DNA from 4 places in the Rhizobium sp. RAF56 genome. Region 1 is predicted to be linked to each of the others. Evidence: predicted binding sites of a transcription regulator. Region 1 holds the regulator's gene; each other region holds the start of a gene.
What was found. Region 1 encodes PhoB, which activates phosphate uptake and scavenging genes when phosphate is short. Its sites were predicted from a motif close to TGTCATNNANCTGTCAT; they were not measured.
Positions count from the first base shown of each region.

Region 2: the regulator PhoB is predicted to act here: its motif matches at 1,883-1,899, upstream of AB4048_RS14985 (DUF47 family protein).
Region 3: the regulator PhoB is predicted to act here: its motif matches at 2,036-2,052, upstream of AB4048_RS00195 (UDP-2,3-diacylglucosamine diphosphatase).
Region 4: the regulator PhoB is predicted to act here: its motif matches at 1,210-1,226, upstream of pstS (phosphate ABC transporter substrate-binding protein PstS).

Region 1 is NZ_JBFRDU010000018.1:2,836-6,044, reverse strand. It holds gene AB4048_RS16440 (aspartate aminotransferase family protein) at 1-650, opposite strand, end outside; gene AB4048_RS16435 (GcrA family cell cycle regulator) at 1,103-1,627, shown strand; gene phoB (phosphate regulon transcriptional regulator PhoB) at 1,703-2,386, opposite strand; gene phoU (phosphate signaling complex protein PhoU) at 2,418-3,131, opposite strand.
Region 2 is NZ_JBFRDU010000015.1:142,327-145,535, forward strand. It holds gene AB4048_RS14975 (GntR family transcriptional regulator) at 1-84, opposite strand, end outside; gene AB4048_RS14980 (anion permease) at 214-1,218, opposite strand; gene AB4048_RS14985 (DUF47 family protein) at 1,218-1,862, opposite strand; gene AB4048_RS14990 (DHA2 family efflux MFS transporter permease subunit) at 2,116-3,209, shown strand, end outside.
Region 3 is NZ_JBFRDU010000001.1:40,588-43,796, forward strand. It holds gene AB4048_RS00190 (NADP-dependent malic enzyme) at 1-1,890, opposite strand, end outside; gene AB4048_RS00195 (UDP-2,3-diacylglucosamine diphosphatase) at 2,116-2,925, shown strand; gene AB4048_RS00200 (MFS transporter) at 3,089-3,209, shown strand, end outside.
Region 4 is NZ_JBFRDU010000035.1:42,014-45,222, forward strand. It holds gene AB4048_RS23255 (O-acetylhomoserine aminocarboxypropyltransferase) at 1-706, shown strand, start outside; gene AB4048_RS23260 (cupin domain-containing protein) at 800-1,144, shown strand; gene pstS (phosphate ABC transporter substrate-binding protein PstS) at 1,359-2,384, shown strand; gene pstC (phosphate ABC transporter permease subunit PstC) at 2,458-3,209, shown strand, end outside.

The DNA.
Region 1 (3,209 bases):
TCGTCCAGGATCAGCAGCAGACCGTGCTCATCGCAGAGCGCGCGCAGCGCCCGCATGAACTCCGTGGTCGCCGGGCGAATGCCACCTTCGCCCTGGACCGGCTCGATCAGGATCGCCGCCGTCGCCTCCGTGATGGCGGCCTTGACCGCCTCGATATCGCCGAACGGAACCTGATCGAAGCCCGGGGCCTTCGGGCCGAAGCCTTCGAGGTATTTTTCCTGGCCGCCGGCAGCGATCGTCGCGATCGTACGGCCATGGAAGGCGCCTTCGAAGGTGATGATGTGGAAGCGCTCAGGATGACCCTTGGAGAACTGGTAGCGGCGCGCTGTCTTGATCGCGCATTCCAGCGCCTCGGCGCCCGAGTTGGTGAAGAACACCTTGTCGGCGAAGGTCGCCTCGGTCAGGCGCTGTCCAAGCGTCTCCTGGCCCGGAACTTCGTAGAGGTTCGACAGGTGCCAAACCTTGTCCGCTTGCGCCTTTAGAGCATCCACCAGGTGCGGGTGGCCGTGACCGAGCGAACTCACCGCCACGCCCGCGCCGAAATCGAGATATCGCTCGCCGTTTTCCGCGATCAGCCAGACCCCCTCGCCTCGCTCGAACCGCAAGGGCGCGCGAAGATAGGTATCATAAAGCGGCGTGGCTTCAGCCATGGCGCGGGTCTCCCGGTCAGCTCGGACGGAGGTGCCGTTCTCGTCGAATGGGCACCGCCAAAGGTTCAAAAAAATGCCGTGTCTCGGCGCCAAAAAATCAAAATGCCGCCTTTCGGCGGCCGGGTCGCACTATTTCCTTTTTGCACCGCGATGTCAACAAAACTGCGGTGTTCGCAAGTGCGTCAAACCGTCTGCGACGGGTGCAAAACCTCAACGGGTTTCATTGCAAAAATGCCACATAAACCAGCAAGTTGGGGAAAACCCGAAAATCGAATCGTTGAGATTCCTCCGACTCTTGCCACCGAGTCAGCCTGACACTAGGTTAAGCGTTAATTACTAGACTGCATGCGGCGGAACTAGTCACCACAATTTTACAGCGTTTTGGGCTTCGATGGCAATCGAGGCAGTGGCGAGGGATTCTGCCGAGAAACGCGACAGGCGGAGACAGGGGCATGAACTGGACAGACGAACGCGTCGAGAAGCTCAAGAAGCTATGGTCCGAAGGGTTGAGCGCCAGCCAGATCGCGGCGCAGCTCGGCGGCGTCAGCCGTAATGCGGTCATCGGCAAGGTGCACCGTCTGAGCCTGCCTGGGCGGGCGAAGGCGGGCGGGACCGCCACGCCGGCGCGGGCGGCGCAGAAGCGTACGACTTCTGCGCCTCGCGCGCCGAACTACGCCTCTCGCGTCACGACGCGCACGGTCACCCGCCAGCAGGGCGCGACCATGCTCAAGGAAGAGATCGAGATCGTCGAGGAGATCGAATACCGTCCCGCCTCCAACGTCGTCGTTCCGATTTCCCGCCGGCTCGGCCTCACGGAGTTGACGGAGCGCACCTGCAAATGGCCGGTCGGCGACCCGCTGAAGGAAGACTTCCATTTCTGCGGCTGCGACAGCCCGGATAACTCTCCCTATTGCGGCTACCACCAGCGCCTCGCCTACCAGCCAGTGAACGAGCGCCGCCGGGCCGCCGCGCACTGAGCGCCGCTTCCGATCTCTGACGAACAAAAAACGGGCCTCGCGGCCCGTTTTGCATTTTGGCGGTTCGAAGGCGCTTTATGCTTCCATGGAATAGCCCGCACCGCGCACGGTACGGATCACGTCCGGCATGTTGGAGAAGTTGAGCGCCTTGCGCAGACGCCCGACGTGGACGTCGACGGTGCGCTCATCAACATAAATGTCGTGGCCCCAGACGCCGTCGAGCAGCTGCGAGCGGGAGAAAACGCGGGCGGGCGAAGACATCAGGAACTCGAGGAGACGGAACTCGGTTGGACCGAGGCGCACCTCCCGGTTCTTGCGATGAACGCGGTGGGTCTCGCGGTCAAGTTCGATGTCGCCGCAGCGAAGCACCGTCGAAAGCACTTCAGGCCGCGCACGGCGCAGCATGGCCTTGACGCGGGCCATCAGTTCGGGCGTCGAGAAGGGCTTCACCACATAGTCGTCGGCGCCGGTGGAGAGCCCGCGCACCCGCTCGCTCTCCTCACCGCGCGCAGTCAGCATGATGATCGGCAAGCGCTCCGTCTCCGGCCGCTGACGCAGCCGGCGGCAGAGTTCTATGCCGGAGACCCCCGGCAGCATCCAGTCGAGGATGAGAAGGTCCGGGGTCCGCTCCTGTAGGCGGATTTCCGCCTCGTCACCTCTTAGGATCGTATCGACCTCGAAGCCCTCGGCCTCGAGGTTATAGCGCAGGAGGACGCTCAGAGCTTCTTCGTCTTCGACGACGGCAACTTTCGGGATCATTCGCTTTTCGCTCTTTTCGATATTCGCGGGCTTACTCGGTCACGGCGCCGACGGTATTCGCCGTGTCGTCCTTGGGGCGCTCGCCTTCCGGCTGGCTGCCGGTCGCCATGTAATAGATCGTCTCGGCGATGTTGGTCGCGTGGTCGCCGATGCGTTCGATGTTCTTGGCGCAGAAGAGCAGATGGGTGCAGGTCGTGATGTTGCGCGGATCTTCCATCATGTACGTCAGCATCTCGCGGAAGAGCGAGGTGTACATGGCGTCGATTTCCTCGTCGCGCTCACGGATCGACACGGCCTTGTCGGGCGAACGCGTCGTATAGACGTCCAGGACTTCCTTGAGCTGGACCAACGCCAGCTCCGCCAGGTGCTCGAAGCCGCGGGCAAGCCGGCGGGGAACGCCCGTGCCCTGCACCGCGATGACGCGCTTTGCGGTGTTCTTGCCGAGGTCGCCGACGCGCTCGAGATCGGCGGCGATGCGGATGGAACCCATGATTTCGCGAAGGTCGGCCGCCATCGGCTGCCGGCGGGCAATGGTCAAGATCGCCTTGTCGCCGACCTCGCGTTCGGCGTGGTCGAGGATGACGTCGTCGGAGATCACCTTCTGGGCCAGTGCCGTATCGCTCTGCACGAGCGCGCGGACGGAATCGGCCACCATCTGCTCGGCCAGGCCACCCATTTCGGAGATGCGGCGCGTCAGGAACTTCAGATCTTCGTCGTAAGCTGTAAAGATATGGGTCGAAGGCATTCTTCTATCCTCAAGGTAAGAGAAGGCGCTGGGCAGACAGACCAGGCCGCAGCGCGCGGCGCGTCATCTCGATCTGCG
Region 2 (3,209 bases), on a different contig from region 1:
GCCGCAGGCAATGCCGTATTCGATAAGACCGTGCAACTGCGTGCGCAGTGGCACCGGCAACGAGCGATCGACGAAGAACTCCATGGCGGCGCCATTCGAATTTGCTTGATTATCGCTCGTCGATCATCCTGCCGTTACGGCAAGCTGTCAATCGCACCACTCGATTGGGCCTAACCGCTCGAAGGCCGCACCAGGCCCGCCGGACCGCAAGGATCAACCGATCAGGCTGGCAAGGAAATAGGTAAGCGCGGAAATGAGTGCGGCGGCCGGCATGGTGATCACCCAGGCGATGACGATGTTGCCAGCAAGACCCCAACGCACGGCCGAAAGGCGGCGCGCTGCGCCGACGCCGATAATGGCACCGGTGATCGTGTGCGTCGTCGAAACGGGAATGCCAAGGGCGGTGGCCGCGAACAGCGTCAGCGCTCCGCCGGTTTCCGCGCAGAAGCCCTGCATCGGGTTGAGCCGCGTAATCTTCGACCCCATCGTATGCACGATGCGCCAGCCGCCGAACAGCGTACCGAGCGCCATCGCGGACTGGCAGGAAAGCACGACCCAGAGCGGCACATGGAACTCCGGTCCGAGTTGTCCTTGCGAGAATAACAGCACGGCAATGATGCCCATCGTCTTCTGTGCGTCGTTGCCGCCATGCCCGAGCGAATAGAGCGAGGCGGAGAAGAACTGCATGATGCGGAAGCTGTTGTCGACGGCGAAGGGCGTCTGGCGAACGAAGATCCATGTGACCAGCAGGACGAGAAACAGCGCCAGCACGAAACCGATCAGCGGCGACATCACGATGGCGCCGGCGGTTTTAAGCAGTCCCGACCAGACGATGGAGCTAAAGCCGCTCCGCGCAAGGCCCGCGCCGACGAGACCGCCGACCAGCGCATGCGACGAGCTGGAAGGGATGCCGAACGCCCACGTCACGATGTTCCAGACGATCGCGCCCATCAGCGCCGCGAAGATAACCTGCGGCGTGACGATGTGCGGATCTATGATGCCGGTGCCGACCGTCTGCGCCACATGCAGCCCAAAAAACAGAAAAGCGATGAAATTGAAGAAGGCCGCCCAAAGCACCGCGTATTGCGGCCGCAGCACCCGCGTGGAAACGATCGTCGCGATGGAATTGGCGGCGTCGTGAAGCCCGTTCAGGAAATCGAAAAACAGCGCGACCGCGATCAGCGCGACCAGCAGCGGGAAGGCGAGGGTCAACTCCATCAGACGTTCTCGATCACGATGCCGCTGATCTCGTTGGCGACGTCCTCGAAGCGGTCGACGACCTTCTCCAGTTCGCCGTATATCTCGCTGCCGATGATATAGGCCATGGGGTTGCCGGTGCCGTGGCGGCGGAACAGATCCTTGAGGCCTTGCTCGTGCAGCTCGTCGGATCGTCCTTCGACGCGAACCACTTCCTCGGTGATTGTGCTGAGACGACTTGCATTGGTGCCGATGCGGCTGAGAAGCGGGATCGCCTCGGCCACCAGCTTGGCGGCCTGCACGACGGTTACGCCCATTTCCTGCATGCGGGGCTCGAAGCTGGTCTGCTCGAACAGCCGGATCGTCTTGACGGCCTTGTGCATCATGTCGATGGCATCGTCCATCGACATGATCAGGTCCTTGATATCGCCGCGATCGAAAGGGGTAATGAAACTCCTGCGCACCGCGAGCAGCACTTCGCGCGTAATGTTGTCGGCCTCGTTCTCAAGTTCGACGATCCGTCGGCAGTGCTTCTCCGTATCGCTTCCTCCGGCAAGAAGAGCCTGTAGGGATTCCGCAGCGCTGACCACCGTGCGCGAATGCTGCGCAAAAAGATCGAAAAACCGGTCTTCGCGGGGCAGGAGCGCCCGGAACCATCCCATCATCATCAATTCCAATCGTCGATTGTCGTATGGCTGTCATAATCCACGCCGGCGTTGATGAAAAGCGTCAAGGAGCGTGGTCCACACGCGTTGCGCGCCAAGTCTATCGATCCATTATCGAGCGCATGGATGAGATTGGTAGCGACGCGCCGTGCCGCTCTTTTCGATGTGATCGCTTCAAAAACGGCATCGACAGACAAAACCAAGAGCGTAAATAGCGATAGACGTCCTTGTCCGGATTCGGAGCAGCCCTTCCATGAATGACACGTTCACACGCCGCGAGGCGCCTCCCGCCTCCGGTTCGCCGCTTGTGATCGCCCTTCTTGTTGCCGGCGCCTTCTTCATGGAGAACCTCGACGGCACGGTCATCGCGACGGCCCTGCCGCAGATGGCGGTGTCCTTCGGTGCGCGACCTGTCGATCTCAATATTGGTATGAGCGCCTATCTGCTGACGCTCGGTATCTTCATCCCGATCAGCGGTTGGATCAGCGATCGCCTAGGCGCGCGCCTGGTCTTTTCATCTGCCATCGTCATCTTCACCCTTGCCTCCGTCTTTTGCGGCTTTGCCAACAGTCTCGCGGTCTTCGTCGCCATGCGGGTCCTGCAGGGCATCGGCGGCGCAATGATGGTGCCCGTCGGACGGCTTGTGGTGCTCAACAATACGCCCAAGGAGCGGTTGATTTCGGCGATCGCCACCATCACCTGGCCCGCGTTGGTCGCGCCAGTCCTCGGTCCACCGCTCGGCGGCTTCATTACGGACCACGCCACCTGGCGCTGGATCTTTTTCCTCAACCTGCCGCTCGGCGCGCTGGCGCTGATCTTTGCGCTACGGCTGATCCCTCAGACGAAGGTCGCGCAAAAGCGCCCGTTCGACTGGATCGGTTTCATCCTCAGCGGCGTTGGGCTGGCGAGCCTGACATATGGGCTGGAGCTGGTCGGGGGCGATGCGCCGAACTGGGCTTTGACCGCCGGTTACGCCGCAATCGGCGTCGTACTGCTCGCGATTGCGACGGTGCATTTTCTACGCGCTGATCATCCGTTGATCGAATTGGCCGCGCTGAAAGAGCCGACCTTCGCGATCACGCTTGCCGGAGGGTCGCTATTTCGCATGGCAATCGGCGCTGTGCCCTTTCTTCTACCGGTAATGTTGCAGGCGGGGTTTGGGCTCGGCGCCTTTCACGCCGGGCTTCTGACGCTTGCGGTCTTTGCCGGCAATCTTGCGATGAAACCCGCGACCACGCCTATCCTCAGGCGCTTCGGTTTCAAGCCGGTGCTGATCGTCAACGGTTTGCTCAACGCCCTCTTTATCGCCGCCTGCGCGCTGTTTTCACCGGAGACGCCGCTCTGGTT
Region 3 (3,209 bases), on a different contig from region 1:
GGATGCGAGGATCGCGGATTCGGCGATTTCCTCGGCCGTGGGATCATAGGTGACGTAGGTGTCGGTGAAGAAGGTGGCGCCGCGCTGCGAGATCAGCAGGCTGAGGGCGGAGAAGTCGCGAACGTTTTGCCGCTTGCCGATGATCTGCCGGACATCGCGCAGGTGCCGGTCGTAGCGCCCTTCGACGCCGCAGATCAGGGCATCCGCTTCGCCGCGCTTCAAGGCGAGTGCGCCGATGACGGTCGTGTTCGTGCGCACGATCGTGCGGGCGGCTTCGGGAATGACGCCGCCGCGGCCGACCAGCGAGAAGTAAAGATCGACATATTCGCGGAACCGGGGATCGTCTTCCGGATTGATCACCGCGAAATCCGTCTGCGGACGGATTTTCAGGCCGTAGCGCTTGAGGCGCGTTTCGATGACTTGCGGGCGGCCAATGAGGATAGGGGTAGCGGTATTTTCCTCGATGAGAACCTGGGCGGCGCGCAGCACGCGCTCGTCCTCGCCTTCCGCGAAGACGACGCGCTTGCGCTCGGCGGTTTTGGCGGCAGCGAAGATCGGCTTCATCACGAAGCCGGAGCGGAACACGAAACGGTTCAACTGGTCGAGGTAGGCATCGAAATCGGCAATGGGGCGACGCGCGACGCCGCTGTCGGCCGCAGCTTTCGCCACCGCCGGTGCGATGCGCAGAATGAGGCGCGGGTCGAAAGGCGAGGGGATCAGATAGTCCGGCCCGAAAATCGGCGTCTCGCCGGAATAGGCGCGCGCCGCAACGTCCGACGGCTCCTCGCGGGCGAGCGCCGCGATCGCCCTGACGGCGGCCATCTTCATCTCTTCGTTGATGGTCTCGGCCCCGCAGTCGAGTGCGCCGCGGAAGATATAGGGGAAGCAGAGGACGTTGTTGACCTGGTTCGGGAAATCCGAGCGGCCGGTGCAGATCATCGCGTCAGGACGGGCGGCGCGCGCCAGTTCCGGCATGATTTCCGGCGTCGGGTTGGCGAGCGCCATGATCAGCGGCCTGTCGGCCATCTGCGCCAGAAGCTCGGGCTTCAGGACACCGGCCGCCGACAGCCCGAGAAACACGTCCGCGCCACCGATTGATTCTGCGAGCGCGCGTTTGTCGCTCGGTTGCGCGTAGACCGCCTTCCACTGATCCATCAGCTCGACGCGGCCCTCATAGACGAGGCCTTCGATGTCGTGGACCCAGATGTTTTCGCGCCGGGCGCCGAGCGTGACGAGGAGGTTCAGGCAGGCAAGCGCTGCCGCGCCCGCACCCGACGCGACGATCTTCACGTCCTCGATCTTCTTGCCCGCAAGTTCGAGGCCGTTGAGGATGGCGGCGGCGACGATGATCGCGGTGCCGTGCTGGTCGTCATGGAAGACCGGGATCTTCATCATCTCGCGCAGACGCCGCTCGACCTCGAAGCATTCCGGAGCCTTGATGTCCTCGAGGTTGATGCCGCCGAAGGTCGGTTCAAGCGCGGAAATGCAGCTGACCATCTCCTCGACCGTTGGGGCCGCCACTTCGATATCGAAGACGTCGATGCCGGCGAACTTCTTGAACAGGACCGCCTTGCCCTCCATAACCGGCTTGGAGGCGAGCGGGCCGATATTGCCAAGGCCGAGAACGGCTGTACCGTTCGAGATGACTGCGACCAGATTTGCACGTAGCGTATATTCGGCGGCCATCTCCGGGTTGTCGCGGATGGCAAGGCAAGGGGCGGCCACGCCGGGTGAATAGGCAAGCGCCAGATCGCGCTGGTTGCCGAGCGGCTTGGTTGCCTGGATTTCGAGCTTGCCGGGGCGCGGATAGCGATGGAAGAAGAGCGCCTGCTCGTCGAGATCGCCGCCAGGTCCGTTTTTCGGCGTCTTCGATGAGTCGTGCGCGTCCATCATGCGTCTCCATTTCGCTGCAATACGATCACCCCTGCATACAGCAATCCGCTGGGGCCGACAGTACCTTTTCAAAGCAGGTTCGCGATTTTGCGGCGCACATTTCGCCACGGTTTTTGATTGCGGCGGCGTGCCGGAATGCGCCTGTCATCTTCCTGAAACACGAGTCTGGTTTTGGATTGCCATTGAAGACGGGGCGCGGGCCATGGGTTCGCGATGAAGATCATGGATACCAGACGCTATCGCACGCTGTTCATTTCCGACGTGCACCTTGGTTCGAAGGCGGCCAAGGCGGATTTCCTGATCGATTTCCTTAGGCACAACGACGCGGACACGATCTATCTGGTCGGCGACATCGTCGACGGTTGGCGGTTGAAACGCAGCTGGTACTGGCCGCAGGAATGCAACGACGTGGTGCAGAAGATCTTGCGCAAGGCGCGCAAGGGCACGCGGGTCGTCTATATTCCGGGCAATCACGACGAATTCATGCGGGATTTTCCGGGCGTGCATTTCGGCGGCATAGAGGTCGCCGAGCGTGCTACCCATGAGACGGCCGACGGCAAGAAATATCTGGTGCTGCACGGCGATGAATTCGACGTGGTCGTTCGCAACGCCCGGCTGCTCGCCTATCTCGGCGATTGGGCCTACGACACGGCGATCCTCATCAATATCGCACTGGCCGCCGTGCGCCGCCGTCTCGGCATGCCCTACTGGTCGTTTTCCGCCTGGGCGAAGCTGCAAGTGAAGCACGCCGTCAACTTCATCGGCGAGTTCCAGCGGGTGGTGGCCGACGAAGCCCGACGACACAAGGCCGACGGCGTCATCTGCGGCCACATTCATCACGCCGTGATCGAGGATCATGACGGGATCCGCTATATCAATACCGGCGACTGGGTGGAGAGTTGCACCGCGATTGCCGAACATGACGATGGATCGTTCGAATTGATCACCTGGCGGGAAATCAAGGGTGCCGAACCCGTCACGGCCGCGCTCCCCGACCACACGCCGACATTCGGCGCTCAAGCTGCCGCCTGACGGTCTGACCGCGTGGCTGAAGGGTAGGGCGCAGCTGCACCTGCGTTGCTGCGCGAATACATCGGCTGCATTTTTTCGCATGTGCTGACGAAGGGCTATTTCTGGCCATAGTCGTGGTTTTCATGACGTGTTAGGCACAGACCAGTTTCCCTTCAGGCCGGTTATGATTCCCGTGACAGATTCTCAGGTGGGCATAGGCGCGCCGCCACATTTTCGGCTGCGCACCGCTTTGTCCTATTGCGCGCCGCTGCTGGTCAACGGCATTGCCTTGCCGTTCTTTCCGG
Region 4 (3,209 bases), on a different contig from region 1:
GCGCCCGCTCGAATACGGTGCGGATATCGTCGTGCATTCGCTGACGAAGTTCATGGGCGGCCACGGCAATTCCATGGGAGGTCTGATCGTCGACGGCGGTACCTTCGATTGGTCGGCGTCCGGCAACTATCCGGCGCTGTCGATGCCGCGGCCGGAATATAACGGCATAGTGCTGCACCAGGCTTTTGGAAACTTCGCCTTCGCCATCGCCTGCCGCGTGCTCGGCCTTCGCGATCTCGGGCCGGCGATTTCCCCCTTCAACGCCTTCATGCTCCTGACCGGCATCGAGACGCTGCCGTTGCGGATGCAACGCCATTGCGACAATGCGCTTGCGGTCGCAAGCTGGCTGAAGAAGAACGAAAAGGTGGCATGGGTAAACTACRCCGGCCTCGAGGACGATCCGAACCACGCCTTGCAGCAGCGTTATTCGCCGAAGGGAGCGGGCTCGGTCTTCACCTTCGGCATGAAGGGCGGCTACGAAGCGGGCAAGCGTCTCGTCGAGGGATTGCAGCTCTTCTCGCATCTCGCCAACATCGGCGACACGCGCTCGCTGGTCATCCACCCCGCATCGACGACGCACAAGCAACTGAGCGACGAGCAGAAGGTCGCCGCCGGCGCCGGTCCTGATGTCGTGCGGCTTTCGGTCGGGATCGAAGACGTCAAGGACATCATCGCCGACCTCGACCAGGCATTTGCGACCTTGTAGAGCAATTTAAGGAAGGTGCGACGGGGTAGGGCACTTGCCTGATTCGCAAGTGTCCTGGTCGACGCTCATAGAACGATCAGGGGAAGGGTGTTCATGGCGACTTACGTGCGATTGAGCGTCGAGGGGACAGAGGCGGAAGCGGGAGCGCCGGCTGCCGACCGGCTGCTGGCGGGAGCGCCGCAGTTCCGGAGCTGGAACCTCGACGAGGACGGAAACGGGCTTTATGCCGGCATATGGGAGGCGACGCCCGGCAAGTGGCGCATTGCCTATGACGAGTGGGAATATTTTCATATATTGTCGGGATATTCGGTCGTCAGCGAGGATGGAGGCGAGGTCTTTCACCTCAAGGCAGGCGACCGCATGATCCTCAGACCCGGCTTCAAGGGAACCTGGGAAGTGATTGAAACGACTCGCAAGGATTATGTTATCCGGCTCTAACATAGGCGTTGCCGGACGAAATCCCGCCGCGCGCGACGCGAGCGTCTGGGCGGCTGTCACCCGCCTTTCATCAAACTGTCATCAAACTGAAACATAGCGGCGATAGAGCGTCACTGTCGCTGGGAAAAGCGGGTATGGGCTTCGCGTGAGATCGCGGCGCTCAGCGCCCGATCCGGCTCGCCATCCATTCATCACTCTGGGAAGTGAGTCCATCATGTTTAATCACAAACTCCGTTCGCTTTGCCTGACCGCAGGTCTCGTCGCGTCCATGGCCGCGTCGGCAGTGGCTGCGGATATCACGGGCGCCGGCTCGAGCTTCATCGCGCCGGTTCTGTCCAAGTGGGCCGAAGGCTACAAGGCTGAGACGAACAACGTCGTCAACTACCAGTCGGTCGGTTCGGGCGCTGGTATCAAGCAGCTCCTCGACAAGACCATCATATTCGGCGCTTCGGACAAGCCGATGAGCGACGCCGACCTCGAGAAAAACGGCATTGCCCAGTTCCCGATGATCTCCGGCGGCATCGTCGTTACCTATAACATCGAAGGCGTGAAGCCGGGCGAACTCGTCGTCGATGGCAAGACGCTGTCCGACATCTTCCTCGGCACGATCGCCAAGTGGGATGATCCCGCCCTCAAGGCACTCAACCCCGACCTGAAGCTGCCTTCCACGCCGATCTCGGTCGTCTATCGCGCCGACAGCTCGGGCACGACCTTCAACTTCACCGACTATCTGTCGAAGGTTTCGCCGGAGTGGAAGGAAAAGGTTGGTTCGAACACGGCGGTTGAATGGCCGGTCGGCTTCGGCGCCAAGGGTTCCGAAGGCGTTTCCACCACCGTCAACCAGACGGCTGGTTCGATCTCTTACGTCGAATATTCCTACGTCGTTGCCAACAAGATCGGCTTCGCGAAGATGAAGAACGCTGCCGGCAAGGTTGTCGAGCCGAACCTCGACACCTTCAAGTCGGCTGCTTCCAACGCTGACTGGGCCAACGCCAAGAACTTCAACCTGATCATCACCAATCAGCCGGGCGACACGAGCTGGCCGATTGCAGCTTCGACCTGGGTCATGCTCTACAAGAAGCCGGCTGACGCTGCTGCCAACGAAGAAGCCCTGAAGTTCTTCAAGTGGTCCTACGCGAAGGGCCAGAAAGCCGCGACCGACCTGTCCTACCTTCCGGTCCCGGAGAGTGTTGCCAAGGTTGTCGAAGAGTCCTGGAAGACGCACTTCGGCACGATGTAATTTGTGCTGAGCGAGAAGTTGCGGCGGACAGGCTACGCGCCTGTCCGCCTTTCGACGGGACAAGGGGAAATCGATGGCCGACGCGACTTATACGGCTGACATTAAGGCACTGGATACCACCGCCAGCACCAGGAAATTCCGGATACAGGATCGGATTTTCTATTTTATGACGCTTGGCTCGGCTGTTCTCGTCGTGCTTCTGCTGCTGGCGATTCTGGCGGTTCTTGTCATCGATGCCTTGCCGACGTTTCAGGCCTTCGGCTTGTCGTTCCTCTGGGGAACGAAGTGGAGCGTTCCGGCCGACATTTATGGTGCCGTGCCCGCCGTGGTTGGTACCCTGGTGAGCTCGGTCATCGCCATGCTGATTGCCGTTCCGCTCGGCATCGGTATCGCCATCTTTCTCACGGAACTCTGCCCCGGCAGCCTGCGGCGCCCGATCAGCACGGCGATCGAGCTTCTGGCCGGTGTTCCCTCCATCATTTACGGCATCGTCGGTCTGTTCATTCTCGTGCCGCTGATGCAGACCTATATCCTGCCCTTCCTTATCATGACGGTCGGCCAGGCGCCTGTGATCGGCCCGCTGTTCCAGCCGCCGGCGCCGGGTGTCGGCCTGTTGACGGCCAGCCTCGTGCTGGCGGTGATGATCCTGCCGTTCATCACCGCGATCTCCCGCGACGTGTTCGGCACCGTGCCGCCGATGCTGCGTGAATCCGCCTACGGCTTGGGCATGACCACGTGGGAAGTGGCTCGTAACATCCTGATCCCCTACACACGTCGCGGTCTCGTCGGCGGTATCATGCTGGGCCTCGGCCGCGCGCTTGGGGA